3 regions of the Dickeya aquatica genome follow, and region 1 is predicted to be linked to each of the others. Evidence: predicted binding sites of a transcription regulator. Region 1 holds the regulator's gene; each other region holds the start of a gene.
The links. The regulator CRP, encoded in region 1, controls carbon source genes, mostly activating them, when cyclic AMP is high. The targets are predictions, from matches to a motif close to ATGTGANNNNNNTCACAT.

Region 1 (10,119 bases):
GGCAGCGTGACCAGCGCGGTGCGATCGAATGCATCCAGCACCTGAATGACGATATCGCCAACCGGGATCTCATCGCCGACACGGGCGACGATGCAGCGCTCGGCGGGCACTCCCCAGCGTTGCCAGAGCTCGACACAGGCTTTCGGGCCGATAAATTTTACGTGTGAGCCGCCGTTCTTCAGCACGGCGGCTGCCACGTTCACATCAATGTGATCGGCATGGTCGTGGGTCGCCAGCACGGCGTCTATCTGTTTGATACCAAACGGGTCGAGCACAAATGGCGAGGTTCTCAGGTTGGGTTGCAGTTTGCGCACCCCACCCATGCGCATCATCTGGTGTTGTTTATTCATATACGGGTTGGCGTGGGTTTTTTTGCCCGTACCGCACCAGAAATCGATAGAGATATTGGTATTGCCTGCCGACTTCAGCCAAATACCGGTACAGCCCAGCCACCACATGGCGAAGGTATCGGCCTTGACCTCTTCTTGTTCAATCTCTTCGTTTAGCCAGGTGCCCCATTCCGGGAACGTGCTCAGGATCCAGGATTCACGGGTGATTTCATCAATCTTGCTCATCGGACATACCTTTCTGGTTTGGATGGCGCACTGCGATAGGGAAACCCGACAGACATATCTGGGAACCCGGCAGCGGATCATCGGACATGACAGGGCGCACATTGCGGCACGCCTATGATTGCTTTTGATTTTTCGTGACTATATCAGTGGCGTTTTTGATTATCAATGATTGCAATGATTGTTTTGTGATTCAGACGATGATTTGCTTTTTGTCTCACCGGGAGTGGTTTTTTATCTTTATGTTTTTATTAATTTTAATGATTTTTTGTGTCTTCGTGGCTGGATCGTTTGCATTAAATGCCAGGGAAAATCATTCTCAATCGAGAACGATTGTCGATCATTTTGGGGTTTTTAAGAGATTTTATACCCCACGACATTCATCACAAAAAATCATTTTTTGATGAAATATGATTCTTCCGTGAGTTTATTAAGGCGCTGGCCAATGCTGTCCAACGCCAACCGCATGAATGCAAGCAAGAATGAATGCAAGAAAACCCATACCTATACGGGTGGTGATGTCCTCCACCACTCCAATAGCAGTGTAATTGTCCTTGTGTTGGACGGAGCAACGTTATGGAAACCCTCTACAGCATTTTTTACATTTTCTACAGCCAGGTGATGACCAAAGCCCCGTTGTTACTCGGGCTGGTGACGTGTATTGGTTATCTGCTGCTCAGGCGTGATGGCACCACCGTCATTAAAGGCACTGTCAAAACGATTGTGGGTTTTATGCTGGTGCAGGTGGGGTCAACCACGCTGGTGTCAGGTTTTAAACCCGTTATCGATAAAATCTCGGAATATCATCACCTGACGGGCTCGGTCATCGACCCTTACACCACCATGATGGCGACCATGGAAACCATGGGCAGCCGCTATTCCTGGGTGGGGTATGCGGTGTTGCTGGCGCTGGGCCTGAATATCCTGTTGGTGGTGTTTCGGCGCTTAACCGGTATTCGTACCATCATGTTGACCGGCCACATCATGTTCCAGCAGGTTGGGCTGGTGGCGGTGTTCTATGTGGTGATGGGGGCATCGATGTGGGAAACCATCCTCTATTCCGCGGTCATCATGGCGCTGTACTGGGGTATTTCGTCCAACATCATGTTTAAGCCGACGGAAGCAGTAACGGGTGGCGCGGGGTTCTCGATTGGGCACCAGCAGCAGGTGGCCTCCTGGATTGCGACCAAACTGGCTCCCAGGCTGGGTGATAAAGACGACAGCGTGGATAAGCTCAACCTGCCTAAGTGGTTGCACATTTTTCACGACAGTATTACGGCTACCGCCATTGTGATGACGCTGTTTTTCGGCATCATCTTGCTCTCTTTCGGCCTGGAGAATCTCCAGAAAATGGCCGGTTCGACGCACTGGACTATCTATATTTTGGAAACCGGCCTGCGCTTTGCGGTGGCGATTCAAGTGATTGTGGCTGGCGTGCGTATGTTTGTGGCCGAGCTTTCCGAAGCCTTTAAAGGCATTTCCGAACGCGTTATCCCCAATGCGGTGCTGGCGATTGACTGCGCGGCTATCTACGCCTACTCACCGAACGCGATGGTATTCGGTTTTATCTGGGGCACCTTAGGTCAGTTCCTCGCCGTGCTTGGCCTGCTGCTGTGCAACTCCTCCATCATGATAATCCCCGGCTTTATTCCCATGTTCTTCTCTAACGCTACCATCGGCGTGTTCGCCAACCATTTCGGCGGCTGGCGCGCGGTGATGAAAATCTGTTTTGTGATGGGGATTATTGAAGTGTTGGGTTCCGCCTGGGCGATTCACCTGTTTGCCCAGAACGGCACCAGTTTTAATGGCTGGATGGGGATGGCGGACTGGGCGCTGGTGTTCCCGGCCATCATGCAGGGGCTGTCGTTCTCTTCGCTGTTCTTTGTGTTACTGCTGGCCGGTGCACTGGTCTACATGTACTTCGCGTCCCGCACGCTGCGTGCAGAGGAAGATTCGGCGCAACCGCTAGTCAGTGAGGCGGCCGCGGGCAATGTGCGCAGCAGCGATGCCGATGCCCAGCCGGTGAGCGCTGCGAACGCTCGGGTGGTGCGTATTCTGGCGGTGTGCGGCAACGGCCAGGGGTCTTCGATGATGATGAAAATGAAGATAGGCAAGTTCCTTGAACAACGGGGAGTGCCGCACATCATGGATTCCTGCGCTGTGGCAGATTACAAGACCAAACTCCCGACCACCGACATCATCGTTTCCTCGAAACATCTGGCGGGTGAAATGAGCCCCGGTGACGGCAAGTTTGTGTTGGGTGTGCAAAACATGCTCAACCCGAACTCTTTCGGTGACGAGCTGCTGGGCCTTATCAATAAAAACTTTGCCGGTTAATCACGCGTGCCTTCCTTGCAGGGTGAGGAAGGCCTAAGGAGAAGAGCATGAAATTCAAACAATCGTTAATCGACAATCACTCCGTATTGCTCAACGCCACCGCCGCTGACTGGCGTGATGCCATCAAACTGGGTACGGACATGCTGATTGCGTCCGGTGCCGTCGAGCCGCGCTATCACGAAGCGATTATCAGCAGCATCGAGAAAATGGGGCCGTATATCGTGATTGCGCCGCAATTCGCCATGCCGCACGCCCGGCCGGAAAACGGCGTGAACCGCACCGCCTTTGCGCTGGTGACGCTGACCACGCCGGTGAAGTTTGATGGCGAAGATGAACCGGTGGATGTGCTGGTGACGCTGGCGGGCAGCACCTCGGATGAGCACATGGAAGGGCTGATGGAAGTGACCCAGGTGCTGGAAGACGAGAACAGCGATACCGGAATTAACCTCGATAAACTGCGGGTGTGCACCAGCCGTGAAGAGGTATTCAGTGTGATTGATAAGGCGCTGGCACAGCCTGCCTGAGCCGCAATAAGGCGCTCCGTGCAGGGGCGCAGGAGAGAATGATGATGTACCCGCAATTGAAGGCTATCGTACTGGAAGCCAACCTGTTGCTTCCCCGTCACGGCCTGGTGACGTTGACCTGGGGCAATGTCTCCCAAATTGACCGCGCTCAGGGCGTTATTGCCATTAAACCGTCGGGCGTTTCCTATGAGCAGATGACCCTCGACGATATCGTGGTAGTGGACATGGACGGGCGTGTGGTGGAAGGGCACCTTAACCCTTCCAGCGACACGGCTACCCATCTGGCGCTCTATCAGGCGTTTAGCGGTATCGGCGGTATTGTGCATACCCATTCACGCCACGGCACTATCTGGGCGCAGGCGGGGCTGGATATTCCCGCGCTCGGTACGACCCATGCCGACTATTTCTACGGCGATATTCCCTGCACCCGCGCGTTGAGCGAGCAGGAAATCGCCCGTGAGTATGAAAAAAATACCGGTGCGGTGATCGTGGAGGAGTTTCAGCGCCGGGATCTCGATCCGCTGGCCGTACCGGGTGTGGTGATCACCGGCCATGCGCCCTTCTGCTGGGGGAAAAACGCGCTGGATGCGGTACACAATGCGCTGGTGCTCGAAGAGGTGGCGGCGATGGCGCTGTCAACCCGCCTGCTCAACCCGGCGATTCATATCGATCAGGCGCTTTCTGATAAACACTATTTCAGAAAACACGGCGCGAATGCCTACTACGGCCAGCGTTAAGCCACCGCGCCTGAATAACGTCACTGTTTGAAATAGCGACTTGAAATGAATAGTGGCATCACGCCACGGGCAGCGCTCGCCCGCACGTCGCTGTTTCCGGTATTTTCACTTTTGGAAAGGAAATAACATCATGACTAAACCTATGCTGCAAATTGCCCTGGATTCGACAGACCTGGCCACAGCGGTTGAGATTGCTGAGCGTGTTGGCGGGTTCGTTGAGGTTATCGAGGTCGGTACCATTCTGGCCTTTGCTGAAGGCATGACGGCGGTGCGCACCCTGCGCGAGCGCCACCCTAAACACATTATTGTGTGTGACATGAAAACCACTGACGGCGGAGCCATTCTGGCGCGCATGGCGTTCTCTGCCGGGGCGAACTGGATAACCGTCTCGGCGGCAGCGCACGTTGCCACTATTGCCGCCTGCAAAAAAGTGGCCGATGAGTTTGGTGGCGAAATCCAGATTGAGCTGTACGGCAACTGGAGCCTTGATGATGCCCGGCAGTGGGTTGATATGGGCATTACCCAGGCGATTTATCACCGCTCGCGCGATGCGGAGCTTGCCGGAGTTAACTGGACGAGTGACGACCTCGGCCGGATGCGTGCGCTTTCTGAACTGGGGCTGGCGTTGTCGATTACCGGCGGCATTGTGCCGCAGGATATTCACCTGTTTGAAGGTATCAGCGCCAAGACCTTTATCGCCGGTCGTGCGCTGGCGTCTGAGCGTGGTAAGGCGACCGCTGAGGCACTGCGCACCGAGATCAATAAATACTGGTCGTAACGCGTCGCACGCGACACTCACCGATACGCAACGCAAAATAAGCAGGGCGGCCATTGGCCGCCCTTGCTGGTGATGGAGACACGTTGATGAAGGTATCAACGGGTACCGTAAACCACGATGGTTTTACCGTGGGCAGAGATGAGATCCTGGTCTTCCAGCATTTTCAGGATACGGCCGACAGTTTCACGGGAACAGCCGACAATCTGGCCTATCTCCTGACGGGTTATCTTGATTTGCATACCGTCCGGGTGGGTCATGGCATCCGGTTGTTTGGCCAGGTTCAGCAAGGTCTGTGCGATACGCCCTGTTACGTCCAAAAATGCCAAATTGCCGACCTTCTGCGAGGTCACTTGCAGGCGGCGGGCCATCTGTGAGGAGAGGCGCATCAGAATATCCGGGTTAACCTGGATAAGCTGACGGAATTTTTTATAGGAAATTTCAGCGACTTCGCAGGCAGTTTTTGCCCGAACCCACGCACTGCGCTCCTGCCCATCTTCAAACAAGCCAAGCTCGCCAATAAAATCGCCCTGATTCAGATAAGACAGAATCATTTCCTTGCCTTCTTCATCCTTAATCAGCACGGCAACCGAGCCTTTCACGATGTAGTAAAGCGTCTCTGCTTTTTCACCCTGATGGATCAGAGTGCTCTTCGATGGGTACTTGTGAATGTGACAATGAGAAAGGAACCATTCGAGAGTCGGGTCTGTTTGCGGTTTGCCGAGAACCATTCGCTGTTATCCTCTGTTGTAATTCACTGCGCAAATCACAGGGCTCAGAGTTCCCTGTACGGCGTGATAACATAGTTATAATTCAAATTCCGTCCTGGCGGAATGACGTCAGGGATGATACGGAGACGGTCTATCAATGACGCCGGTAAACTGGTGGCAGTCAGGCAGAGGCCCGACACACACGGGTTTACGTCCTCCGTTTGTAACACAGGTTGAGTGTAGTGTCTCGTGTTGTCTCGCTTCAGCATGATTAAGCTCTGATTATCAGGCTTTTTTGTTCATGAGCGGTGCAAAATTTCAAAAATAGTTGATTGAGGGCAAAATTATGCAGGCTCGGGTGAAATGGGTTGAAGGATTGACGTTTTTGGGTGAGTCCGCATCCGGTCATCAGGTGCTGATGGATGGCAACTCAGGCGACAAAGCGCCCAGCCCGATGGAGATGGTACTGATGGCCGCCGGAGGCTGTAGCGCCATTGATGTGGTGTCCATCCTGCAAAAAGGTCGCCATGATGTGGCCGACTGTGAAGTGCGTCTGAGCGCCGAGCGCCGTGAAGAGGCACCGCGCCTGTTCACCGCCATTAATTTGCACTTTATCGTGACCGGCAAAGCCTTATCGGAAAAAGCCGTGGAGCGGGCGGTTGCGCTCTCGGCAGAAAAATATTGCTCGGTGGCACTGATGCTGGAAAAAACGGTGACGGTGACTCACAGCCATGAAGTCATTGCGCGGGGTTAAGGCATTGACGCGCGGCGGCTTAACCACCGCCGCGAGACGTCACGCTATCCCGTTACCTTCAACAAGCCGCTGTACCAGCGGTGCCATAATCAGCTCCATTGCCAGCCCCATCTTGCCGCCCGGCACCACCAGGGTATTGATGTGCGAAATAAATGACCCCTGTAACATCGCCAGCAGATAGGGGTAATCCATATTGTTTAATCCCTGAAAGTGGATAACCACAAAGCTCTCATCCATTGAGGGAATGGCTTTGGCGGCAAACGGGTTGGAGGTATCGACCGTTGGGACGCGCTGAAAATTGATATGGGTGCGGGAAAATTGCGGCGTGATATGGGTGATGTAATCTTCCATTGAGCGCACCACCGAGTCCATCACCGCTTCGCGTGAATGGCCGCGCTCGTTGATGTCACGCACCAGCTTTTGAATCCACTCCAGATTGACGATAGGCACCACCCCCACCAGCAGGTCAACGTGCTGCGCGACGTTATGCTGTGCGCTGACAACGCCGCCATGCAGCCCTTCGTAGAACAGCAGATCGGTCGGTTGTGGTATCGGTTCCCAGGGCGTAAAGGTGCCAGGCACCTGATTGTAGGGAATAGCTTCATCATAGGTGTGCAGGTATTTGCGGGTCTGGCCGGTGCCGGTGCGGCCATAATCGATAAATGCCTGTTCCAGCTGGCTAAAATCATTGGCTTCCGGCCCGAAATAGCTGATATGACGGCCGACATCGCGCGCTTTACGGATAGCCATATCCATTTCCGGGCGGGTATAGCGGTGGTAACTGTCACCGTCTACCAGCGCGGCGCGCAGGTTAAGTTGCTGGAATATTTTACGAAATGCCAGGCTGGTGGTGGTCGTCCCGGCACCACTGGAGCCTGTAACCGCGATAATCGGGTGCTGATGAGACATGCGAACCTCCGCTGACATTGCCGCCGGTAAACCGGGTCATCGTCGTGAAATGTTTATTAAAAGCCTGAGTATGAATGCCTTGCTTATTGAAGGCGATATCTTGCGAACCGTCAGGGATATCCGATAAGTGTTAGCATATCTGTTGCCTGCCGACACGCCAATTTGCGTGTTTCACCCCCGTGACTCACGGGTGTTCGCGCTCTGTACGGCCAAGCTGGCGGCGCGGCATGATATTGACGGTTTCATGCAGTTCAGACCACACCAGCACCACCTCGCCCTGGCGTAACTGCTGCTCGACGGCGGCGACTTTCTCTTCCAGCGTGCGTTCATGCTCACCGTAATCGGTGCCTTCGCGCAGCACAAAGGCTTCAATCAGGTTTTTTAGCGTCGGTGCCGCCAGTTCCTGCCAGGGGATTATCATGGTTTCAGCTCCGCTTGGGTTCCAGATACGCAGTCAGCCAGTCAGGGACGCACTGCTCCAGCCATAATTGTGGTTGACGCCAGGTACCGCTGACAAAGCCGACATGGCCGCCGTGCTGCGTCAGGCAGTAGTGGATGTTGCCCGGCAATTGCGACAGTTTAGGGATAACCTCCGTTGTCATAAACGGGTCATCTTTGGCATGTACCACCAGCAACGGCTGGCGAATCTGCGCCAGTCGCGGCAGGGCGCTGCTGCGCCGGTAGTAGTCATCCGCATCAGCAAACCCGTGTAACCGGGCGGTGACGAGCTGGTCGAACTCTTTCAGATGGCGGATTTGGCGCAAGCGCTCTGCCGAAACCGGCAGGCAGTTGGGGTAGGCAGCAAGCTTGCGCAGCGCATTGCGGCGTAACAAATTAAGCAAATAGCCCTGATAAACGCGAGAAAATCCGCGCTCCAGCCGACGGCTGCACGGCTCTAGCTGCAACGGTGCCGAGATAATGGCCGCGACGTCCGGCAGGTTGGCGCTATCGTGCTGGCTCAACAGGCAGGCGAGCATGTTGCCGCCAAGCGAGACGCCGATGGCAGCGGTAGGGGCATTGCCGAAGGTGCGCGCAAGCCAACCGAGGAAGTAGCTCGCGTCATCCGTTTCCCCGGCGTGGTAGCCGCGAGCCAGTCGGTTGGGCTGGCGGCCACAGCCGCGAAAATGCATCACCACCGCCAGCCAGCCGCGTTGCTGGCAGGCGGCCATCATGCCGTGGGCATACGGGCTGTGAAAACTGCCTTCCAGCCCGTGGAACAGCACCACGCGCGGCTTGTGCCGTGCCGCTGCCGGGTCTTCGCTCCAGGCCAGCTCTACAAAGTCACCATCCGGCAGCGTGAGTGTTTGCCAGTGCGGCTGGAGTGCCGGGCGACGGCGCAGCAGGCGTGGCAGCATCGTTTGCAAATGAGGGTTACTGCCTCCTGCCAAAGGCTGAAATGGCAGGTTGTTGTGTGAAATCCGGTTCATAAACAGTGAGTGATGAGCCATTCGTCATGATGAAACGGTGCCCCTGCACAGGGATACCGGGCGAAAAACTTGTCTGTGCCGTGGTGCGCTGTTAGCTTGATGGTTTCATGCCAAATTGATACCTATTAAGGGATTGCTGTTTCATGGAGCACGTCGGTCTGTTTTTCTCAATGCTCGGTTTTTTGTGGGTCGCCGCCATTACGCCAGGCCCTAATAATATGCTACTTACCGCCTCGGCGGCCAATTTTGGTCTGTGGCGCTCAATGCCGCTGATGATAGGCATTATGCTGGGTATGCAAAGCATGCTGCTGCTGGTGGCGCTGGGATTAGGCAGCCTGATTCTGCTGTATCCGACGCTGCATCTGGCCTTAAAGGTACTGGGTAGCCTCTACCTGCTCTGGTTGTCATGGAAAATCGCCACCGCCGCTTATGAGCGGCTTGATACCGAGAGTGCGCCCTCACGGCCAATGCCGTTCTACCAGGGCGGGCTGTTGCAGTTTCTTAACCCGAAAGCCTGGTTAATGGCATTGGGCGCAGTGGCTGGTTTTAGCCTTGCCGGTGAAGGCTATGTCGGCTCGGTGGTCGCTATCAGTATCGCAATGTTCAGCGTTAATTTGGTCGCCGGGTTTATCTGGTTAGGGTTTGGCGCGCTGATAGGCCGCCTGCTGCAAAGCCCGCGCGCCTGGAAAATATTCAATCTGGCGATGGGCGTGCTGACGGCCACCTGCGTGTTGATGGTCTGGCACTAGTCTGGTGTGACGCACGGCGGGCTTTCAGGCCGCGCCGTGATTAACGCCAGTGTATGCCTTACGCCGGGTTTTCCGCTTCACGCAGGAACTGCTCAAGCTGCTCTTGCGCGTCCAGCCACGCCATTTCCGCGTCTTCCAGTGCGGTTTTGGTGCTGCTTTGCTGTTGCAGGCAGTCGGTTAGCTCGCTTTTACGGCTGGCGTCGTAAAGGGCGCTATCCGAAAGGCGCTCTTCCAGCGTACTGAGCGTGGCCTGCAGTTTCTCCATTTGCTGTTCAAGCTGGCTGATTTGCTTACGCAATGGTTGCGTGAGCGTGCGCAGCTCCGCCTCCCGGCGCTTTTGCTCTTTGCGCGATTGCGCGCTGTTGGCGGCATTTTCTTTCGGCACGCTATCTGCGCTGTTGTCCTGCTTTTGCGCATCCAGCAGCCATTGCTGATAGTCCTCCAGGTCGCCATCAAACGGCTCGACCTTGCCGCCGTGCACCAGATAGAGGTCATCGGTGGTGGAGCGGATCAGGTGCCTGTCGTGCGATACCACCACCAGCGCGCCTTCAAAATCAATCAATGCTTCGGTCAGTGCCTGACGCATATCGAGGTCAAGGTGGTTGGTCGGTTCATCGAGCAGCAG
Region 2 (10,119 bases), 1.8 Mb from region 1:
ACAGACGGATATCAAACGCCTGATTGCCTACACCTCGGTGTCGCATATGGGCTTTGTGATGATTGCGATTTATTCTGGCAGTCAACTGGCCTACCAGGGTGCGGTCGTGCAGATGATTGCCCACGGTCTGTCAGCGGCGGGTCTGTTTATTATTTGCGGTCAGTTGTATGAGCGTCTGCATACCCGTGATTTGCGCCAGATGGGCGGGCTGTGGAGCCGAATTCGCTATCTGCCTGCGCTGTCACTGTTTTTTGCTGTGGCAACACTCGGTATGCCGGGTACGGGGAACTTTGTTGGCGAATTTATGATCCTGTTCGGCAGCTACCCGGTTGTCCCGGTTATCACGGTGATTTCCACCTTTGGTCTGGTATTTGCGTCGGTCTATTCGCTGGTAATGATGCAGCGTGCGTTCTACGGTACGCCAAAATCAGAGACACCATTGCAGAATATGACCGTCCGTGAACTGTTTCTGATTCTGTTGCTGGTGGTCTTGCTGGTCTTGCTGGGTGTCTATCCTCAGCCGATTCTGGATACCTCTGGTGCGGCGATGGCGAATATCCAGCATTGGTTTGCGTCATCGGTTCAGGGTTCAACAACTTCAACGACAGGGCTGTAATTCGCCATGACAATAACTCCTCAACAACTGATCGCGATATCGCCACTGTTAATCGTCGGATTAACAGTCGTGGTGGTGATGCTGTGCATTGCGTGGCGACGCAACCATTTTATTAACGCAACACTGACGGTTATCGGCCTGAACATTGCGTTGCTCTCCTTGTATCTGGTCGGGCAGGTCGGGCCAACGGATGTCACGCCACTTATCCGGGTCGATGGGTTTTCGATGTTCTACACCGGGCTGGTGCTGGCGGCGAGTCTGGCGACCAGTACCTTTGCCTATCCGTGGCTTGAAGGGTACCCGGATAACAAAGATGAGTTCTATTTGCTGGTGTTGATTGCTGCGATGGGCGGCATTCTGCTGGCCAGTGCTAATCATCTGGCGGCGTTTTTTATTGGTATTGAACTTATCTCCCTGCCGCTATTTGGTATGGTTGGGTACGCGTTTCGCCAAAAGCGTTCGCTGGAAGCGGCTATCAAATATATGTTGCTGTCAGCCGCGGCCTCCTCGTTCCTGCTGTTTGGTATGGCGCTGGTGTATGCCGATTCCGGTAATCTCAGCTTTGCAAACCTCGGTAAGAGCTTGAGCGACCACCAGTTGCATGCACCGCTGCTATTGGCCGGCCTTGGTATGATGCTCGTAGGGCTGGGCTTCAAGTTGTCACTGGTTCCCTTCCATCTGTGGACACCTGATGTGTATCAGGGCGCGCCAGCACCGGTTTCGACCTTTCTGGCAACCGCCAGCAAGATTGCTATTTTCGGTGCCGTGATGCGTTTGTTCCTTTACGCCCCGCTGGTGGATAGCGAGTCGGTGCGTACCACGTTAGCTGTGATAGCCTTTGCCTCTATTCTGTTTGGCAACCTGATGGCCGTCGCGCAGAGCAACATCAAGCGTCTGCTGGGTTACTCGTCTATTGCGCACCTCGGGTATTTGCTGGTTGCGCTGATTGCGGTACAGACCCACCAACTGGCGCTGGAAACCATCGGCGTTTATCTGGCCGGCTACCTGTTTAGCAGCCTGGGTGCGTTTGGTGTGGTCAGTCTGATGTCCAGCCCCTATCGCGGCCCGGATGCCGATTCACTGTTCTCTTATCGTGGGCTGTTCTGGCATAAGCCGATTCTGTCTGCGGTGATGACGGTGATGATGCTGTCACTGGCCGGTATTCCGATGACGCTTGGCTTCTTCGGCAAATTCTACGTGCTGGCAGTTGGTGTGAGCGCGCACCTGTGGTGGCTCAGTGCCGCGGTGGTGGTGGGCAGTGCGATTGGTCTGTACTACTATCTGCGGGTGTTGGTGAGCCTGTATTTAAGCGCGCCGCAAACCCTGAACCGTGATACACCCAGTAACTGGGCGCTGACGGCCGGTGGTGTCGTGGTGCTGATTTCTTCGGTATTGGTGCTGATCCTTGGCCTCTACCCACAGCCGCTGATTTCACTGGTGCAACTGGCGCAGCCGTTGATGTAATGGTCAGATAATTCATACAAGCCGCGACACGATGCTCGCGGCTTTTTTATGGCTGCGATTTCAGTGCCGGAACAGCGTGAGGTAAGCGTTAACTGATTAGCCGGGTTATCTGCGTGAATATCATAAAGGTAGTGAAATGCGGGTAGTCAGAGCAGGAAAAAACAGGTGGTGAAAGGTAAGGCTTTGATAGGTAAGAAGAAATGATAGGCAGAGAGGAGAAAAACTAAAGCCGCCATGTATAACGTTATGGCGGCTTTTAGTCTGCGGCGCTCATATTAAAACGGGCTGATGAAAGAGCCGATGCGCTCGCAGTAAGTTACGTAGACGTCAGCCAGTTTTTTGAAAAAGCCAGTGAATGCGTTCATGTGTACTCTCCGTTATCGTGAATCAGGTGATTTAATGTGATGTTCATCACGGTTTTAATAGTAGTAGATCAGAAACGTGATTTCAACTTTTTCGTGACAAAAGTCACATTAATTTAGCGACGATAACGGTTCAGAGATAACCGGCTGTTCAGCGAGTTACTCTGAATCGGGCGATTTACCGGCCTGGCTAGATGTTAATATTCCCATTAATCAATGTATTAGTGTGGCCACCAATCCAGGGTTGCCCGTCAATATAAGAAACGGTGACGCGGCCGTCCCGAGAGAGCATGGTGCCCTGACGGACTTGATAGCCGATGGTGCGGTCGTCGCGCTCTGGCAACGGGTGATGTTGTAACACCCTGGCAATACAGGCATTGGCACTGCCTGTCACCGGGTCTTCCACCAGCGTTTCACCGGCGATAAAGAATGCCCGCACTTCATAATCCAGCGCGTGGGGGCGTTCGTGCAGTCCATAGAGTGCAACCCCATCGCAGTGGCTGTATTCCAGTAATTGCTGTATCAGTGCGGCGTTTGGTTTTGCTTGCAGGCAGGCCTGGGCGCTTTGCATCGATACCGTGAGCCAGCGAATGCCCATGTCAACGCTGATAACCGGGTGAGCAGGGTGACGCAGGTGGCTGCCAATGGCGTCGTTAAGCTGATTAGGTTGCCCGATATTGAGCGGTGACAATATGGCATCGGGTGCGCGAAAGGCCAGTTGGCCGTCTTCATGAAGGGCGACGGGCACCAGCCCGATACCACACTGCTGGATAAGCTGGTGGGGAACCTGTGGGGCAAGTCCTGCTTCCAGTAACACATGGGCCGTACCCAATGTTGGGTGCCCGGCAAAAGGTAGCTCGTGCGATGGGGTGAAAATACGCACGCGATAGTCAGCCATCGGGTCATCCGGTGGCAGAACAAAGGTGGTTTCTGAAAGATTTGTCCAGCGGGCGATGCTCTGCATCGTTGCGTCATCAAGACCGTCTGCATCCAAAATGACCGCGAGAGGATTGCCTTTACAGGGTTGCTGGCTGAATACGTCAACCTGTTTGAAACGGCGTGATGGCGGCATAGTGTCTTCCTTCTGCGAATAAAATTTGCCGTCATTATGGCGTGTTAGCCCAGACATGTCTTGCCTGGCTGGGCAACGGCGGTGGTGATGTGATTGCACTGACCATTACGCTGCTTTTTTGGTTGAAAACTGTTCGATATTCGCCGGGATTCTCGCACCGGCTTATGGCATAATGCGCGCCAAATCACATTCTGAACTGAGTAAATGCGGTGCTGGTAACTAACAACATTACGATGCAATTTGGCAGTAAGCCTTTGTTTGAAAACATTTCAGTCAAGTTCGGCGGCGGTAACCGCTACGGTTTGATTGGTGCAAACGGCTGTGGTAAATCCACGTTTATGAAAATTCTCGGCGGCGACCTGGCCCCGACTACCGGTAACGTTGCGCTTGATCCTAACGAACGCATTGGTAAGTTGCGTCAGGATCAGTTCGCCTTTGAGCAATATACGGTGCTGGATACGGTTATCATGGGCCACACCGAATTGTGGCAGGTCAAGGAAGAGCGCGATCGTATCTATGCTCTGAGCGAGATGAGCGAAGAGGATGGCTACCGGGTGGCTGACCTGGAAGTGAAATACGGTGAGATGGATGGCTACAGTGCCGAAGCGCGTGCCGGTGAGCTGCTGCTGGGCGTCGGTATTGCGCAGGATCTGCATTATGGCCCGATGAGCGAAGTGGCCCCAGGCTGGAAACTGCGTGTGTTGCTGGCACAGGCGCTGTTTTCCAACCCGGATATTCTGCTGCTTGATGAACCGACCAACAACCTTGATATCGATACTATCCGCTGGCTGGAGCAGGTGCTGAACGAACGTAACAGCACCATGATCATTATCTCCCATGACCGTCATTTCCTGAATATGGTTTGTACCCATATGGCGGATTTGGATTACGGTGAGCTGCGTATTTACCCCGGTAATTATGACGAGTATATGACGGCGGCAACGCAGGCCCGCGAGCGCCTGTTGTCGGATAACGCCAAGAAGAAAGCGCAGATTGCCGAGTTGCAGTCCTTTGTCAGCCGGTTTAGCGCCAATGCGTCCAAATCGCGTCAGGCCACCTCGCGTGCCCGCCAGATAGAAAAAATTCAGCTTGAGGAAGTCAAAGCCTCCAGCCGTCAGAACCCCTTTATTCGCTTTGAGCAGGATAAAAAACTGTTCCGCAACGCACTGGAACTGGATGGCGTGACCAAAGGGTTTGATAACGGCCCGTTGTTTAGCGGTGTAAAAATGCTGGTGGAAGTCGGTGAGAAGGTGGCTATTCTCGGCACTAACGGTATTGGTAAATCCACGTTGCTGAAAACGCTGGTCGGCGAGCTGACGCCGGAATCCGGTTCGGTGAAATGGTCAGAGAACGCCAGCATCGGTTATTACGCTCAGGATCATGAATACGAATTTGATGGCGACCTCACGGTATTCGACTGGATGAGCCAGTGGAAGCAGGAGAGTGATGACGAGCAGGCGGTACGCAGTGTGCTGGGCCGGTTACTGTTCTCGCAAGATGACATCAGGAAGAAGGTGAAGGTGTTATCGGGCGGTGAGAAAGGCCGTATGTTGTTTGGCAAACTGATGATGCGAAAGCCCAATATCCTGATTATGGATGAGCCAACCAACCATTTGGATATGGAGTCTATCGAATCACTCAACATGGCGCTGGAGATGTATCAGGGCACGCTGCTGTTTGTCTCCCATGACCGGGAATTTGTCAGTTCACTGGCGACACGCATTGTCGAACTGACGCCGGGCAACGTGGTTGACTTTAGCGGTAACTATGAAGATTACCTGCGTAGTCGCGGGATTGAATAAATCTCTTTGAGCGTTCAAAAATAGAGCAGCCGTTTAAAACGGCTGTTTTTTTATAATCAGAAAAAAAAGTGCCGACAATAACGTCAATAATCTGAATTGTATGAAGGGATCAGCGGCTTTATCTTTATAGCTGCCTTTTAAAAGTAAAGTATCTAAAGTAACTTTCTTCTTCATGGTAAAGATCTAAAGTAAAAAAAGAAAATAAAAATAATCTGTGGCTGAAGGGGGTTTTATAAAAAATAGATAAAAATCAAAATAATAATATTTTTATTATAAGAGATATAAGTCATGCTTAAATCGATTAAGCTATTTGAGATCACAAAAAATATGTGTTTATAACGCATTGAGATATTTTCTCATTTCCTCTTTGTTGCGAATGGTTTCAAAAAAATCCCGCTGCGGATAGCGTCACATAAGGCACATAAATAATGAGCCTATTCCCAGGCCACTTGATAAAGATCAAGTCGGTAATGTTATTCCCATCATTATCCTATGCCAGCACGTAATTGTGTTACTCCGACCTTGCTACAGGAGAATAATAAAGAATGAATGGGGAAAATATGACGCTTTCCCATCACGGTATTAATCGCCGTGATTTTATGAAGCTATGTGCCGCACTGGCCGCCACCATGGGGTTAAAAGATGCAGCGGCAGCAGAAATGGCCCAGTCACTGACGTCTCCCCAGCGTCCGCCGGTGATTTGGATTGGCGCGCAGGAGTGTACCGGGTGTACCGAGTCCTTGCTGCGTTCCACCCACCCGACCATTGAAACCCTGCTGCTGAATACCATTTCGCTGGAATATCACGAGGTGCTGTCTGCCGCTTTTGGTGAGCAGGCCGAGGAGAATAAACACCGGGCGATTGAACGTTATAAAGGGAAATATGTGCTGGTGGTGGATGGGTCTATTCCGCTTAAAGATGGCGGCATCTATTGCATGGTGGCCGGTAAGCCGATTGTCGAACATATTCGTGCCGCGGCTGAACATGCGGCGGCGATTATCGCCATCGGTTCGTGTTCAGCCTGGGGTGGCGTGCCAGCGAGCGGGGTGAACCCGACCGGTGCGGTCAGTTTGCAGGACGTCTTACCGGGTAAAACGGTGATTAACATTCCGGGCTGTCCACCTAATCCGCATAACTTCCTGGCGACCGTCGCCCATGTCATTACCTACCAGCGCGCGCCTGCGCTCGATAGCCAGAACCGACCGAATTTCGCTTATGCCCGCCTGATTCACGAAAACTGTGAACGTCGCCCGCATTTTGACGCCGGTCGCTTTGCCAAAGAATTTGGCGATGAGGGGCATCGGCAGGGCTGGTGTCTCTACCATTTGGGGTGTAAAGGCCCGGAAACCTACGGCAACTGCTCGACGCTGGAGTTTTGCGATGTCGGCGGCGGTATCTGGCCGGTGGGTATCGGTCATCCTTGCTATGGCTGCAATGAAAAAGGCATCGGCTTTACCAAAGGTATTTTCCAGCTGGCAAACGTAGAAAACCCGACGCCACGTGTGGAAAAACCAGCCGTGACCAGCCCTGAAGGCGGGAACAGCTCTGCCAGTGCCACCGGGCTTATCGGTGGGGTACTGGGAGCCGTCGCCGGAGTGAGCCTGATGGCGGTACGTGAGTTAGGCCGTCAGCAACAGCAGCAGGATCGCGGAAATTCATCCCGGGAGGGTTAAGCGGTGAACAGACGCCATTTTTTCAAGCTGGCCTCCGCTGGGGCGCTATTGGCTGGGGCACCGCTGGCAACACAGGCGGCGGCAACCAACCGGGCACCGATCCCCGGAGCGCTGGGCATGCTATATGACTCGACACTGTGTGTCGGGTGTCAGGCGTGCGTCAGCAAATGCCAGCAGCTCAACAAGCTCGACTATAAACCGGACAGTACGGTGTATGCCGGTGGTGCCGCAACGTGGTCGAATAACGACAAACTCAGCCCGTACACCAACAACATCATTCAGGTATGGAGCAGCGGCGAGGGTAAAAACAAGGATCAGGTGAAAGACGGTTACGCCTACATCAAAAAACAGTGCATGCACTGTGTTGATCCTAACTGTGTGTCGGTGTGTCCGGTGTCGGCGCTGAAGAAAGACCCGAAAACCGGCGTGGTGCATTACGACGCCAGTATTTGTACCGGCTGTCGCTACTGCATGGTGGCGTGCCCGTTCAATGTGCCGAAGTACGACTATGAGAACGCGCTCGGCAAGATCCACAAATGTGAACTGTGCAACCAGCCGGAACTGGCAAGGCTCGATAAAGGCGGTATGCCGGGGTGTGTGGAAGTCTGTCCGACCGGGGCGGTGATTTACGGTAACCGTGAACAATTGCTGGAAGAAGCGAAACGTCGACTGGCGCTGAAACCGGGTGATGAATACGCCTATCCGCGGCAGACGCTGGACAGGAAAGACACCTATCTGCGTACCGTACCGAGCTATGAGCGTTACGTGTATGGCGAGAAAGAGGCCGGTGGAACCCAGGTGCTGGTGCTGGCCGGTGTGCCTTACCAGAATCTGGAAATGCCAGCGCTCGACCCGCTTTCTACCGGGGCGCGTTCAGAGCACATCCAGCATACGTTGTACAAGGGTATGGTGCTGCCGCTGGCGGTGCTGGCCGGGCTGTCGGTGCTGGTGCACCGTAATACCCGTGCCGAACGGGCGGCGGAGAATCACTCAGAGGAGAAACCCCATGACGGCGCATAAAGCAAGTCCATTGGGTGGGCGGCTGGTGAGCAAGCCGGTAATGCTGCTGGCTCCGCTGGTAGCGATTTGCGCGATCCTTATCGTGAAGCGTCTGTTTCTCGGCATCGGCTCGGTGGCCGATCTGAACGGTGGCTACCCGTGGGGGATCTGGATTGCGTTTGACCTGCTGGTCGGCACCGGTTTTGCGTGTGGCGGCTGGGCGCTGGCCTGGGCGGTGTACGTGTTCAACCGGGGCGAATATCACCCGCTGGTACGACCGGCACTGCTCGCCAGCCTGTTCGGTTATTCGCTCGGTGGCTTGTCTATCACCATCGACGTCGGGCGTTACTGGAACCTGCCTTACTTCTATATTCCCGGCTACTTCAATACCAACTCGGTGCTGTTTGAAACCGCCGTGTGTATGACGATTTATATCGGCGTGATGGCGCTGGAGTTTGCGCCGGTGGTGCTGGAACGTTTGGGCTGGAAGGTGTCGCTAAAGCGGCTCAACAAGGTGATGTTTTTCATCATCGCGCTGGGGGCGCTATTACCGACCATGCACCAGTCATCAATGGGATCGCTGATGATTTCCGCTGGTTACAAGGTGCATCCGCTGTGGCAGAGCTATGAACTGCTGCCGCTGTTGTCACTGCTGACGGCATTCATCATGGGCTTTTCGATAGTGATTTTCGAAGGCTCACTGGTACAAGCCGGGCTAAAAGGGCGGGGGCCGGACGAGCAGGCGCTGTTTCGCAAACTGACGGTGCTGACGCGCGTGCTGGTGCTGCTGTTTTTACTGCTGCGGGTGGGGGAAATCGTCTGGCATCAGAAAACGGCGCTGGTGTTTGCCGGCGATCGCTTTGCGCTGATGTTCTGGTGCGAAATGGCGCTGATGCTGGTGCCGCTGGTGGTGCTTCAGCAATCGCGCTGTCGTCATGATGCCCGCTGGCTGTTTGTCAGCGCACTCTGCATGTTGTTCGGCGCGGCGCTGTGGCGTCTTAGCTACTCGCTGCTGGCGTTTAACCCCGGCAATGGCTACCACTATTTTCCCAAAGCGCAGGAAATCCTTATCTCTATCGGCTTTGTCGCCATTGAGGTCTGCGCCTACATCTTGTTAATCCGTCTGCTGCCGGTACTGCCCGCGCTCACAGGCGAACACACGCATCATCAGGCTGAGGTAAAGCATGAGCCAACGCATCACCATTGATCCCATTACCCGTATCGAAGGGCATCTGCGCATTGACTGCGAAATAGAAAACGGCAAAGTCACCAAGGCCTGGTCATCCGGCACCATGTGGCGCGGTATGGAAGAAATCGTCAAAGGGCGTGATCCGCGTGACGCCTGGATGATCGTGCAGCGCATTTGCGGTGTGTGCACCACGGTACATGCTATTGCCTCGGTACGTGCGGTAGAACACGCGCTGGGTTTGAATGTGCCGGTGAATGCCCAGCACATCCGTAACCTGATTCTGGCCGCGCACAGTATTCACGACCATATCGTGCATTTTTATCAGTTGTCGGCGCTGGACTGGGTGGATGTCACCTCCGCGCTGAAAGCTGACCCGCAAAAAGCGGCGGCGATGTTAAAGGGGCTTTCTCACTGGCCGCTGAACAGCGCCGAAGAGTTCACCCGCGTACAGCAGAAACTGAATGACCTGGTGGCCAGCGGCCAGTTGGGGATTTTCGCCAACGGTTACTGGGGGCACCCGGCCATGTCGCTGCCGCCGGAAGTAAACCTGATAGCCGTTGCTCACTACTTGCAGGCGCTGGAGTGCCAGCGTGATGCCAACCGTATTGTGGCGATCCTCGGCGGTAAATCACCCCACATTCAGAATCTGGCGGTCGGCGGGGTCGCCAACCCGATTAATCTCGATGCGCCCGGTGTGCTTAACCTTGAGCGCCTGATGTATGTGAAAAGCTTTATCGACCGGCTGGGCGATTTTATCGAGCAAGTCTACAAAGTCGATTGTGCCGTCATTGCCGCGCATTACCCGCAATGGCTGACGCTTGGGCGTGGCGCTGACCATTACCTGAGCGTGCCGGAGTTACCGACCGATAACAAGAACGGCAGTTTCCTGTTGCCGGGCGGCTATATCGAAAATAGCGACCTGTCGAGCTATCGCCCGATTAC
Region 3 (10,119 bases), 2.0 Mb from region 1:
AGCGCCGGGGCCTGCCACTGGCGCTGATTTTTGGTAAACAGCGCAAAGGCGCTGGCCCCAATGTCATGGGCGCGAATCACCGCCTGATCAACGCCACCCGAGGCGCTGACGTGGGCTCCAACATATTTCATGGGTTTCTCCTTGTCATACCCATGCATTATGTCATATCTGCCGCGAAGCGTTGTATTCCCGTGCCCATACCCCGAAGGCAACGCGGGGCCGTCAGCATGGTGGCCATCGCGCATCACCTAGCCCAGCAGGCACTGAACGGCAAGGTTAATCAGTGCGCCGCCGCCGACCAGCCACAGGAACAGCAAACCTGCCAGCAGCAGTGGTTTGATACCCGCCTGACGCAGCATACTCACGCGGGTGGCGATGCCAAGGGCTATCATTGCCATAGTCAGCAGGAGGTTATCGAGCATCATCAACCGTTCCACCCAGAGCGCCGGTAGCCAGTTGAGCGAATTGACGCCCGACATCATAACAAAACCGAGAGCAAACCACGGAAAAGTGGCCGGTGTGTGCTTACCTTCCGATGATTGCGGGGCCTGATGTCGTTTTACCCAGCCGCCCAGCAGAAACAAGAACGGAGCCAGCATCATTACGCGCAGCATTTTACCGATGACGGCCATGCTCTGCGTCTCCGGGCTGATGGCGTGGCCTGCGGCTACCACCTGTGCCACTTCGTGAATGGATGAGCCCAGATACAGCCCGAAAGCCTGTGGGGTAACACTCTGGCCGCTATACTCAATCAGGTACGGGTACATCCACGGATAGAGGAACATGGCGAGGGTGCCAAAGAGCACCACGGTGGCAATGGCAACCGCAATCTGGTCAGCCTGACTTTTTAACACCGGTGCGGTGGCCAGTACGGCTGCGGCACCGCAGATGCTGCTGCCTGCACCAATCAGCATCACGGTTTGTGTATCGAGCTTAAACCAGCGCCGTCCAAGCCAGCAGGCCAACAGAAAGGTTGAGCTGAGCATCAGCAGGTCAATCACCACACCCGCCATCCCGACGGAGGCGATTTGCTGAATGTTGAGCCGAAAGCCGTACAGAATAATGCCCCAGCGTAACAAATGATGTTTTGACCACTGCACGCCAGCGTCACAGTAACGATGTAAAGGGGCATAGAGCGAGTTGCCAAGCATCATGCCCAGCAAAATGGCCAGTGTCAGCGAGCCAAGACGCAGGCTGACCACGGCCGGATGAGCGGCCAGCAACAGAGTCAGGCCCGCCAGCACTCCGGTCAACAGTACGCCGGGCAGCATGGGTAAGTGTCGTGCTGACAGGTGGAAGCGACGCAGTCTGGCAGTAAGCGCGATCATAACAATCCCCGTGTGGAATCATAACAAGTGTGGGCACAGCCTATGATCAATGTGTTTAAAATAGAAATTGATTATATATTTATAACCTATAGATATTTACGGTAAGAGCCCGCTATGCATATTACGTTACGTCAACTGGAAGTCTTTGCCGAAGTTCTTAAAAGCGGTTCCACTACCCAGGCTTCGGTGGTGTTGTCGTTATCGCAATCAGCGGTGAGCGCAGCGCTGTCTGATCTGGAAAGCCAACTGGGTGTGCAGTTGTTTGACCGGATTGGCAAACGGCTGGTAGTCAATGAGCATGGCCGCTTACTGTACCCTAAAGCGCTGGCGTTACTGGAGCAGTCAGAAGAGATTGAGCAGCTGTTTCGCCGTGATAATGGGGCGTTGCGCATTTATGCCAGTAGTACCATTGGCAATTACTTGATGCCTGAAATGATTGCCCGTTACCGGCAGGATTTCCCGGCCATTCCGTTAGAGCTGTATGTCGGCAACACGCAGGATGTGGTGAATGCGGTGTCGGAGTTTCGCGTTGATCTGGGGTTGATTGAAGGGCCCTGTCATCAGCCGGAGTTAATCACTCAGCCGTGGCAGAAGGATGAACTGGTGGTCTTCTGCGCGCCGGGAAATCCGCTGCTTACGAGCCGGGTTTCGTTGCAAACGCTGGCTGACGCGCCCTGGATTTTGCGTGAGCACGGGTCGGGCACCCGTGAAGTGCTCGATCATCTGCTGCTGGCGCGCCTGCCGCATTTTCACCTGGTGATGGAGCTGGGTAACTCTGAGGCGATTAAACACGCGGTGCGACACGGTATGGGGATCAGTTGCCTGTCACGGCATGTAATAGCCGAGCAACTGGCGGCGGGGTCGCTGGTTGAAGTGCCTGTGCCACTTGCGCCGCTCTCGCGCTCGTTGTATCTGGTGCACCACAGGCAAAAGCACCTCTCCGGTGTTTTGCAGTGCTTTCTCGGGTATTGTCAGGCCCGGCTCGGCGGGGGATCTTAAGTACAGACGTTCGCGCTTGTGCAGTCTGGCGACAGGGCACATTGGAACGAGGTGTAACAAGCTGGAAACAGAGTGCGCATAAAACCGGCTGTGAGGCAGAGGTATTACTTATGATGCCCGGTGAGTTATGAAGCTCTCTTATAATCGGTGCGGTACGCTATTCAGCCGCCGATGGATTGCCTACAATCCGCCCTCAAATTTTTAAGGGCATGGATAGTAATGGCTCAACATGATATGCGTCCCGCTGATACGCGGGAACCGACACTACGTCGTGAATTAAAAGCACGGCATTTGACCATGATAGCAATTGGCGGCTCTATCGGCACCGGACTGTTCGTTGCCTCCGGTGCAACGGTTTCTCAGGCCGGGCCGGGTGGCGCGTTGCTGTCATACGCACTGATTGGCCTGATGGTGTATTTCCTGATGACCAGCCTTGGCGAGCTGGCGGCGTTTATGCCGGTATCCGGCTCGTTTGCCACCTACGGGGCACGGTATGTCGAAGAGGGCTTTGGCTTCGCGCTTGGCTGGAATTACTGGTACAACTGGGCGGTCACGATCGCAGTCGATCTGGTGGCTGCACAACTGGTAATGGGTTATTGGTTCCCTGATGTACCCGGCTGGATATGGAGTGCCCTGTTCCTGTCGCTGATGTTTCTGCTCAACTATATCTCGGTAAAAGGATTTGGTGAGGCGGAGTATTGGTTTTCTCTCATCAAGGTTACGACCGTGATTTTGTTTATTGCGATCGGTGTGCTGATGATTGCCGGCATTCTGCGCGGCGGCGAGCACGCAGGCTGGCATAACTGGCAGATTGGTGATGCGCCGTTTGCGGGTGGCTTCTCCGCCATGATTGGCGTGGCGATGATAGTCGGCTTCTCGTTTCAGGGTACCGAGCTGATAGGTGTGGCGGCGGGCGAGTCTAAAGATCCGCAAACCACCATACCGCGAGCGGTGCGTCAGGTATTTTGGCGCATTCTGCTGTTCTATATTTTCGCTATTCTCATTATCAGCCTGCTGATTCCTTACACCGACCCGAACCTGCTGCGTAATGAAGTCAAGGATATCAGCGTTAGCCCGTTTACTCTGGTGTTCCAGAATGCCGGGTTACTGTCTGCGGCGGCATTGATGAATGCGGTTATTCTGACGGCGGTGTTGTCAGCGGGGAACTCAGGGATGTATGCCTCAACGCGTATGCTGTTTACCCTGGCGCGCGAAGGCAAAGCACCGGCCTGTTTCGGCATACTCTCTAAAGGTGGCGTGCCGCGTAATGCGCTTTATGCCACCACGGTTGTAGCGGGGTTGTGCTTTTTGACCTCGATGTTTGGCAACCAGACGGTATACATGTGGCTGCTTAATACGTCCGGCATGACGGGCTTCATCGCCTGGCTGGGGATTGCCATCAGCCATTACCGCTTCCGTCGTGGCTATGTGTTACAGGGGCTTGATCTGAACGCACTGCCTTACCGTTCCGGCTTTTTCCCGCTGGGGCCGATATTTGCTTTCGTGCTGTGTCTGGTGATTACACTCGGGCAGAACTATCAGGCGTTTCTGGCAGATAAAATTGACTGGTATGCCGTCACCGCGACCTACGTCGGTATTCCATTGTTTCTGGTTATCTGGTTCGGTTTCCGGCTGGTAAAAGGCTCACGCATCGTGCCATATGCCCAGATGACGTTCCCTGAACATAAATAGTCTGACAAGCCGGTAAGAGAAAGCCAGCGCAATGTCGCTGGCTTTTTTGTCTCTGGCGGCAGGCGGGCGCTAGATACGCGAGTGCACCAGACGAGCGTTGCGATAAACCGTGAGCAACACCGTCAGCAGGGCCAGTAACACCAAAGGGGCTCCGACATAACCGATATTGGCCATGCCCAAATGCAGGCTGACCTGGCTGCCCAGCAGCGCACCGGCACCAATGCCGAGGTTAAACAACCCGGAGAAAATCGACATGGCGATATCACTGGCGTCAGGAGCCAGTGACAGCACCTTGGCTTGCATCGCCAGCCCAATCGCCATCATGGCAAGACCCCATACCAGACATAACACGGTTAATCCGAAAGGATAAGCGGATACCGGCATCAACAGAGTCAGGCAGATAAACAATAACAGCATGGCGCTAACCAGAAAGCCGAGCGGAAAACGCTCGCTATAGCGGCTATACAGCATGCTGCCCACGATCCCGGCACAGCCAAATAGCAGCAAAATCAGCGTGGTAAAGTTTTCCGGCAGCCTTGCCACCGTTTGAATAAACGGCTCGATATAGCTGTAGGCGGTAAAATGGGCGCTGACCACCACCACGGTGAGCAGATAAATCCCCACCAGGGCCGGGCGGCGAAATAATTTCGGCACACTGGCCAGCGAACCGGAATGTTCGCTCGGTAAGCGTGGTAACAGTCGGGCAAGCATCACCAGGGCGACGGTTGCGCCTGCGGCAATGGTCAAAAACGTCATACGCCAGCCCAGATATTGGCCGATTACGCGCCCCAGTGGTAAACCCAACACCATTGCCAGCGAGGAGCCGGTGGCGATGAGTCCCAGCGCCTGCGCGCGTTTGCCGGGTGGGGCAAGGCGAATGGCCAGCGAAGCCGTGATAGACCAGAACACCGAATGCGCCAGTGCGACCCCGGCTCGGGAGAGGACCAGTACGCTAAAGTTCCAGGCCACGGCAGAGAGCAAATGGCTGGCGATGAACAGGCAAAATAAACCGATTAACAGTTTGCGCCGTTCAATTGCGCTGGTCAGTAACATACAGATGAGTGAGGCTACGGTGACTATCCAGGCATAAATAGTAATCATCAGCCCGACATCTTCGGTTTTCATGGTGAAGGTGGCGGCGATATCACTGAGCAGGCCCACCGGGATAAATTCGGTGGTATTAAAAATAAACGCGGCCACAGCCAGCGTCACCACGCGCAACCAGGCCGTTGCTCGTGAGGGAGAAGCGGAAGTCATGGTCAGATTCCAGTCAGGTATGACAAATAGCGAACGACTCATTGTAGACAATGGCGGATGACAATGCGATGCAGATCACACTTAGGCCGGTATTTTTTGTCCCGGCAGACAAGCAACCCTCCGCAGGTGGCGCAACCCTGATATCAGGGAGCGAAAAGCAGGGCGCAGCCCGCGGTGGTGACACCACGGGCTATAAGGGGCATGCAAAGCGGGTCTTATCCGTACAGGTTATCCGCGCTTATGGAAATAGGTCATCGCCAGCGCAAGGGCGAGCACCAGCCCTTTGATGATATCCATCGCGTAATAGGGCACTGACAACATCACCAGTCCATTTTGTAACACGCCGAGGATAACCGCGCCTATCAGTGTGCCGAGTGCGTTAGGTTTACCCGAACCGGCGAGTGAGAAACCGATATAGGCGGCGGCGACGGCATCCATCAGATAACCGCTGCCCGCATTCACTTGCGATGAGCCAATGCGTGAGGCCAGCAGGAATCCCCCAAGCCCCGCCAGCAGTGAGGAGAGCAGGTAGGCCAGTACCCGGTAACGGGCGGTGCGAATACCGGCCAGTCTGGCGGCTTCGGGATTGCCGCCGATGGCGTACATGCGACGGCCATGCTGGGTCAGAGACATCGCAAGCTGCACCACGAGAGTGACCACCAGCATGATAACCACAATCACCGGTACCTGGCCGAGAGTGGCGAACACCTCAGGGATCACGCCTTCTGCCATTTCACCGCTGGGCAGCAGCATATTTTGGGTAATAGACCCGCCGTAACTGTAGGTCATGGCCACCCCCTGAATCACAAACAGGCTGGCAAGGGTGGCGAGCATATCGGGGATACGCAGGACGACAATTAAAAACGCATTGAACAGCCCGACCAACAGGCAGAGTAACAACGTTAACGAGATTGCGCCGACAGGCCCCATGCCGTGCCAGACAAACAGTGAGATAACCAGCGCATTTGCCAGCGATGCGGTCGAACCCACCGACAAATCAAAGCCACCGACGGACAATGAAAGGGAAACGGCAATGGCAATCACCGTGACAATCGCAATCGAACGCAGGATGTTGATGATGTTGTTCGGGTCAAGAAAGTTGTCTGACGCCAGCCCAAACAGGGCTATCAGCGCCACCACGGTAATCAGCATGCCCCACTTGTAGAACAGCTCAAACAGACGATGGTGAAAAGGAAGCGCCCCGTTAGATGCGCCGTTGGATACAAGTGGCTGACTCACGAGGGAGTTCCTCCGGTTGAATAAAGTAATAACGTTTCTTCATCAGTGTGTGCGGCGTCGAGTTCGGCAACGATGCGGCCATCCCACAGCACGCAGATGCGATCACACAGCCCGACCAGCTCGGAAAACTCACCAGAGGCGTAAATAATGCCTTTACCCTGGCGAGCCAGTGCATCTATCAGTGTGAACAAATCCTGCTTGGCTTTGATATCCACCCCTTTGGTGGGTTCATCGAGGATCAGTACCTCGGCGTCATTGCGCAGCCATTTACCAATCGCCACTTTTTGCTGGTTGCCGCCAGAAAGGCGACGCAAGTGCTGCTGCGGCCCGCTGACGCGGATAGCCAACCGCTCGATTAATTGCTTTGCCCATGTCAGCGCCTGACTGTAGCGAAAAATACCACGGCGGGAAAAGCTGTCGCTGGCGCTGATGCTGAGGTTCATGGTGACAGATTCATCAATAAAAACCCCTTCTTTGCGCCGCTCTTCCGGCACCAGGGCGATGCCTTGTTGCACCGAATCAGCCGGTGAGCGGGGCTGCCAGGGTGAGCCATGATAATGTCCGTGGCGTATCTGGCTTGGGGTTGCGCCAAACAGGGCTTTACAAAGCTCGGTTTTGCCCGCCCCGGCTAATCCGGCGATGCCGAGAATCTCCCCCTTGTGCAGGGTGAGCGAAATATTGTGCAGCAGGGTATCGTCGTGTAACCCTTCAACGTGCAGTAGCGGTTCCGGCTCTCGCTGAGGGCGGCTTTGCGGAAAAATATCATCCAGACGATGGCCCAGCATGCGCTCGACAATATCTTCACCGCTCAGGCCTTGCATCGGCCCGCTGCTGACGAACTGACCGTCACGCAAGACGGTCAAGGTATCGCAGATGGCTTTGAGCTCGTGAATGCGGTGGGAAATAAAAACGATGCCGATGCCGTCTTGTTGCAGACGGCGTACCACGGCAAACAATCGGGCGCTTTCTTCCTGATCGAGCGGGGCGGTAGGCTCGTCGAGGATCAGGAACCGACAGCGATGCGAGAGTGCGCGCGCCAGCAGAATTTGCTGTTTTTCCGCCAGGGTGCAGCGCTCCAGCCGCTGGCGCACATTCATCTCGACGCCGAGTTGTGCCAGCAATGATGTGGCTTGCTGGTACAGTTCGGCCCAGTTGACCCAATGGCCGCGCTCTGCGAGTTGGTCCAGCAGGATGTTTTCCGCCACACTGAGTGTTGGCACCAGTGCCGCGTCCACCTCCTGCTGGACCAGATAAATACCCTGACGTTTGGCATCGCGCGGTGAGCGCACGCTGATGGGCTGGCCATCAAGCAGAATCTCGCCCTGATAATGGTCATGGCAGCCAGACAAGACCGCCATCAGGGTGGATTTGCCTGCGCCGTTCGCCCCCGTCAGCGCATGAATGGAGCCGCCTTCCAGTGTGAAATTGACCTGCCTGAGCGCGGGGAAACCACCAAAAGAGAGGGAAATGTAGCGCATTTCCAGACGCGAACGCGGATTTATCGACATAATTAACAGCAACAGGCTCGTAACAGAGAGAATGACTGGGATACCCGCTTGAAAAATATCATATTGAGCAGAGAATGGCATGCCATTGCCGCGCAGTGAACGGCCTGAGAAAGAAATGAAAAAGCATAACTTAAGCCAAAATGTTATTAAAACCGGGAAATGTGGCATCTGATAATGCTTTTCCCATACAGGTGTCTGATTTTTAATTGCCTGGCAAGATGGAATATTATTCAACAAGGCGTAATCCAAACATGAGCACAACCGATATCCGGGTCCAGGTGGGGCCTGCTAATTACTATTCGCACCCTGGGGCGATTGACCGGTTAAACGAGATTTACCCGCCCGAGGTGTTGGCACACGCATTCTGGATTTATGGCGAGCGTGCGCTGGGCGCAGCACAGCCCTATTTGCCGCAGGTCTTTTCCGCGCCAACGGCCCGCCATGCCCGTTTTTCTGCCCATTGCAGCGAACGCGAAGTGGCCCGGCTCGTGGCTCATGCCGGAACAGAATCAACGGTGGTGATAGGTGTGGGGGGCGGCGCGGTGCTGGATACGGCCAAAGTCGTGGCCCGTCGCCTTGGCGTGCCGCTGGTGGCGATTGCGACTATTGCGGCCACCTGTGCGGCCTGGACGCCGTTGTCTGTCTGGTATAACGATGCCGGGCAGGCGTTGCGTTTTGAAATGTTCGATGATGCCAATCATCTGGTGCTGGTGGAGCCGCGTATTATACTGGCCGCGCCGCAGGCATACCTGCTGGCAGGCATTGGCGACACGCTGGCGAAATGGTACGAGGCGGTGGTACTCAGTCCGCAGCCGCACACTCTGCCGTTAACGGTGCGCCTTGGGCTACAAACCGCGCGGGATATTCGTGATGTGTTGCTACATCAGAGCGCCGCAGCGCTTGATGCCGCGCGCAGCGGTACGCTTAATCAAGACTTTTTGGATGTGGTGGATGCGATTATCGCCGGGGGAGGCATGGTCGGCGGGCTCGGTGAGCGTTACACCCGCGTGGCCGCCGCCCATGCAATACACAATGGCCTGACGGTATTACCACAGACAGCGGAATTTTTGCATGGAACCAAGGTAGCCTACGGTATTTTAGTGCAATCGGCTCTGCTGGGTGATTCGGACACCTTGCATCAGCTAAAAGCCGCCTTCCAGAAGCTGGGGTTGCCGGTGTCGCTGGCGGAACTGAATGTGGATATCAATGATGAGGCGGCCCTGCTGGCGGTCGCCACCCGCACGGTACAGGCTGGCGAATCTGTCCATTATCTGCCCGGTAACATAGAAACAGCGCATGTGCTGGCGGCGTTACGGCTGGTTGAGCAGGTATCGTGCGAATAGGCTGATTGTCCGTAGCGGGAATCAGTGGTGTTTCACCATCCACACTGGCGGCATTCCCGCGCACAGGAAAACGGCGGAAACGGTGTGATACCGTTCCGCCGTTTTTTTCGCTGTAACGCTATTGCACTTTGTCATATGGAAAGGAATTCCTGATGTAACGCGCGTAGTAGCGCGCTTTGGCATTCGACGCCATCAGTTCCTCATAAATCATCAGTGCCACGTTTTTATACCGATACAGGCTACCATTGAGTAACTCAACCTCAAGTGTACTGTTTTGCGCATCGTAACCGACGGAAAACAGCTCAGTGGAGGATACACGCTTGCGTTGCAAAACAAAGAGCTCCCTGTTGATGGCTGCGATGTAACGTTGATGTTACTTGCAGTCTATTTTTCGGTCAATGCTGTCGCTCTCAGTGGGAGTACGACGTGGAATAAACGGGAAATTGCGGCCAGTGTCGGTTATTTCCTGCCGATACCGGATAAGCATATTGGCAGGCCGCACTATTGTTTCCCATAGGCCGGAGCCGTTTTAGCGAAAAGAGGCCTGTTTGTGACATCAGTCACGCATATTCACCGGGGAGACTCAACCCCGGCGAGCCATTGGCGAAAACTGACTGACGCCCGGTGAAAGCGGGCAACCGGTAAATGCCCGGATGCCCGCTGGCAGAGATACCCGCCCGGCGATCAGCCCGCGTGCAGGTATCTGGCATGAAAACGCAGGTGTTCGTCAATAAAACTGGCGATAAAGTAGTA

Region 2: the regulator CRP is predicted to act here: its motif matches at 3,687-3,704, upstream of DAQ1742_RS06255 (ABC-F family ATPase).
Region 3: the regulator CRP is predicted to act here: its motif matches at 5,340-5,357, upstream of DAQ1742_RS09130 (sugar transporter).

What each region holds. Positions count from the first base shown of each region.
Region 1 covers NZ_LT615367.1:4,069,792-4,079,910, reverse strand. Annotated here, with positions in the region: gene ulaG (L-ascorbate 6-phosphate lactonase) at 1-575, opposite strand, end outside; gene DAQ1742_RS18535 (PTS ascorbate-specific subunit IIBC) at 1,149-2,909, shown strand; gene DAQ1742_RS18530 (PTS sugar transporter subunit IIA) at 2,957-3,433, shown strand; gene DAQ1742_RS18525 (L-ribulose-5-phosphate 4-epimerase) at 3,478-4,170, shown strand; gene DAQ1742_RS18520 (3-keto-L-gulonate-6-phosphate decarboxylase UlaD) at 4,301-4,948, shown strand; gene crp (cAMP-activated global transcriptional regulator CRP) at 5,044-5,676, opposite strand; gene DAQ1742_RS18510 (OsmC family protein) at 6,002-6,409, shown strand; gene DAQ1742_RS18505 (phosphoribulokinase) at 6,449-7,318, opposite strand; gene DAQ1742_RS20760 (hypothetical protein) at 7,317-7,445, shown strand; gene DAQ1742_RS18500 (YheU family protein) at 7,503-7,739, opposite strand; gene DAQ1742_RS18495 (hydrolase) at 7,744-8,673, opposite strand; gene DAQ1742_RS18490 (LysE family translocator) at 8,889-9,494, shown strand; gene DAQ1742_RS18485 (ABC transporter ATP-binding protein) at 9,553-10,119, opposite strand, start outside.
Region 2 covers NZ_LT615367.1:1,369,542-1,379,660, forward strand. Annotated here, with positions in the region: gene nuoM (NADH-quinone oxidoreductase subunit M) at 1-616, shown strand, start outside; gene nuoN (NADH-quinone oxidoreductase subunit NuoN) at 623-2,080, shown strand; gene DAQ1742_RS06250 (PhzF family phenazine biosynthesis protein) at 2,633-3,514, opposite strand; gene DAQ1742_RS06255 (ABC-F family ATPase) at 3,724-5,316, shown strand; gene hybO (hydrogenase 2 small subunit) at 5,862-6,989, shown strand; gene hybA (hydrogenase 2 operon protein HybA) at 6,993-8,009, shown strand; gene hybB (Ni/Fe-hydrogenase cytochrome b subunit) at 7,996-9,195, shown strand; gene hybC (hydrogenase 2 large subunit) at 9,173-10,119, shown strand, end outside.
Region 3 covers NZ_LT615367.1:2,021,517-2,031,635, forward strand. Annotated here, with positions in the region: gene nfo (deoxyribonuclease IV) at 1-131, opposite strand, end outside; gene DAQ1742_RS09115 (YeiH family protein) at 249-1,328, opposite strand; gene yieE (DNA-binding transcriptional regulator YeiE) at 1,443-2,327, shown strand; gene DAQ1742_RS09125 (amino acid permease) at 2,547-4,019, shown strand; gene DAQ1742_RS09130 (sugar transporter) at 4,089-5,276, opposite strand; gene DAQ1742_RS09135 (ABC transporter permease) at 5,505-6,428, opposite strand; gene DAQ1742_RS09140 (sugar ABC transporter ATP-binding protein) at 6,512-8,023, opposite strand; gene DAQ1742_RS09145 (oxidoreductase) at 8,275-9,366, shown strand; gene DAQ1742_RS09150 (KTSC domain-containing protein) at 9,485-9,697, opposite strand; gene fghA (S-formylglutathione hydrolase) at 10,051-10,119, opposite strand, start outside.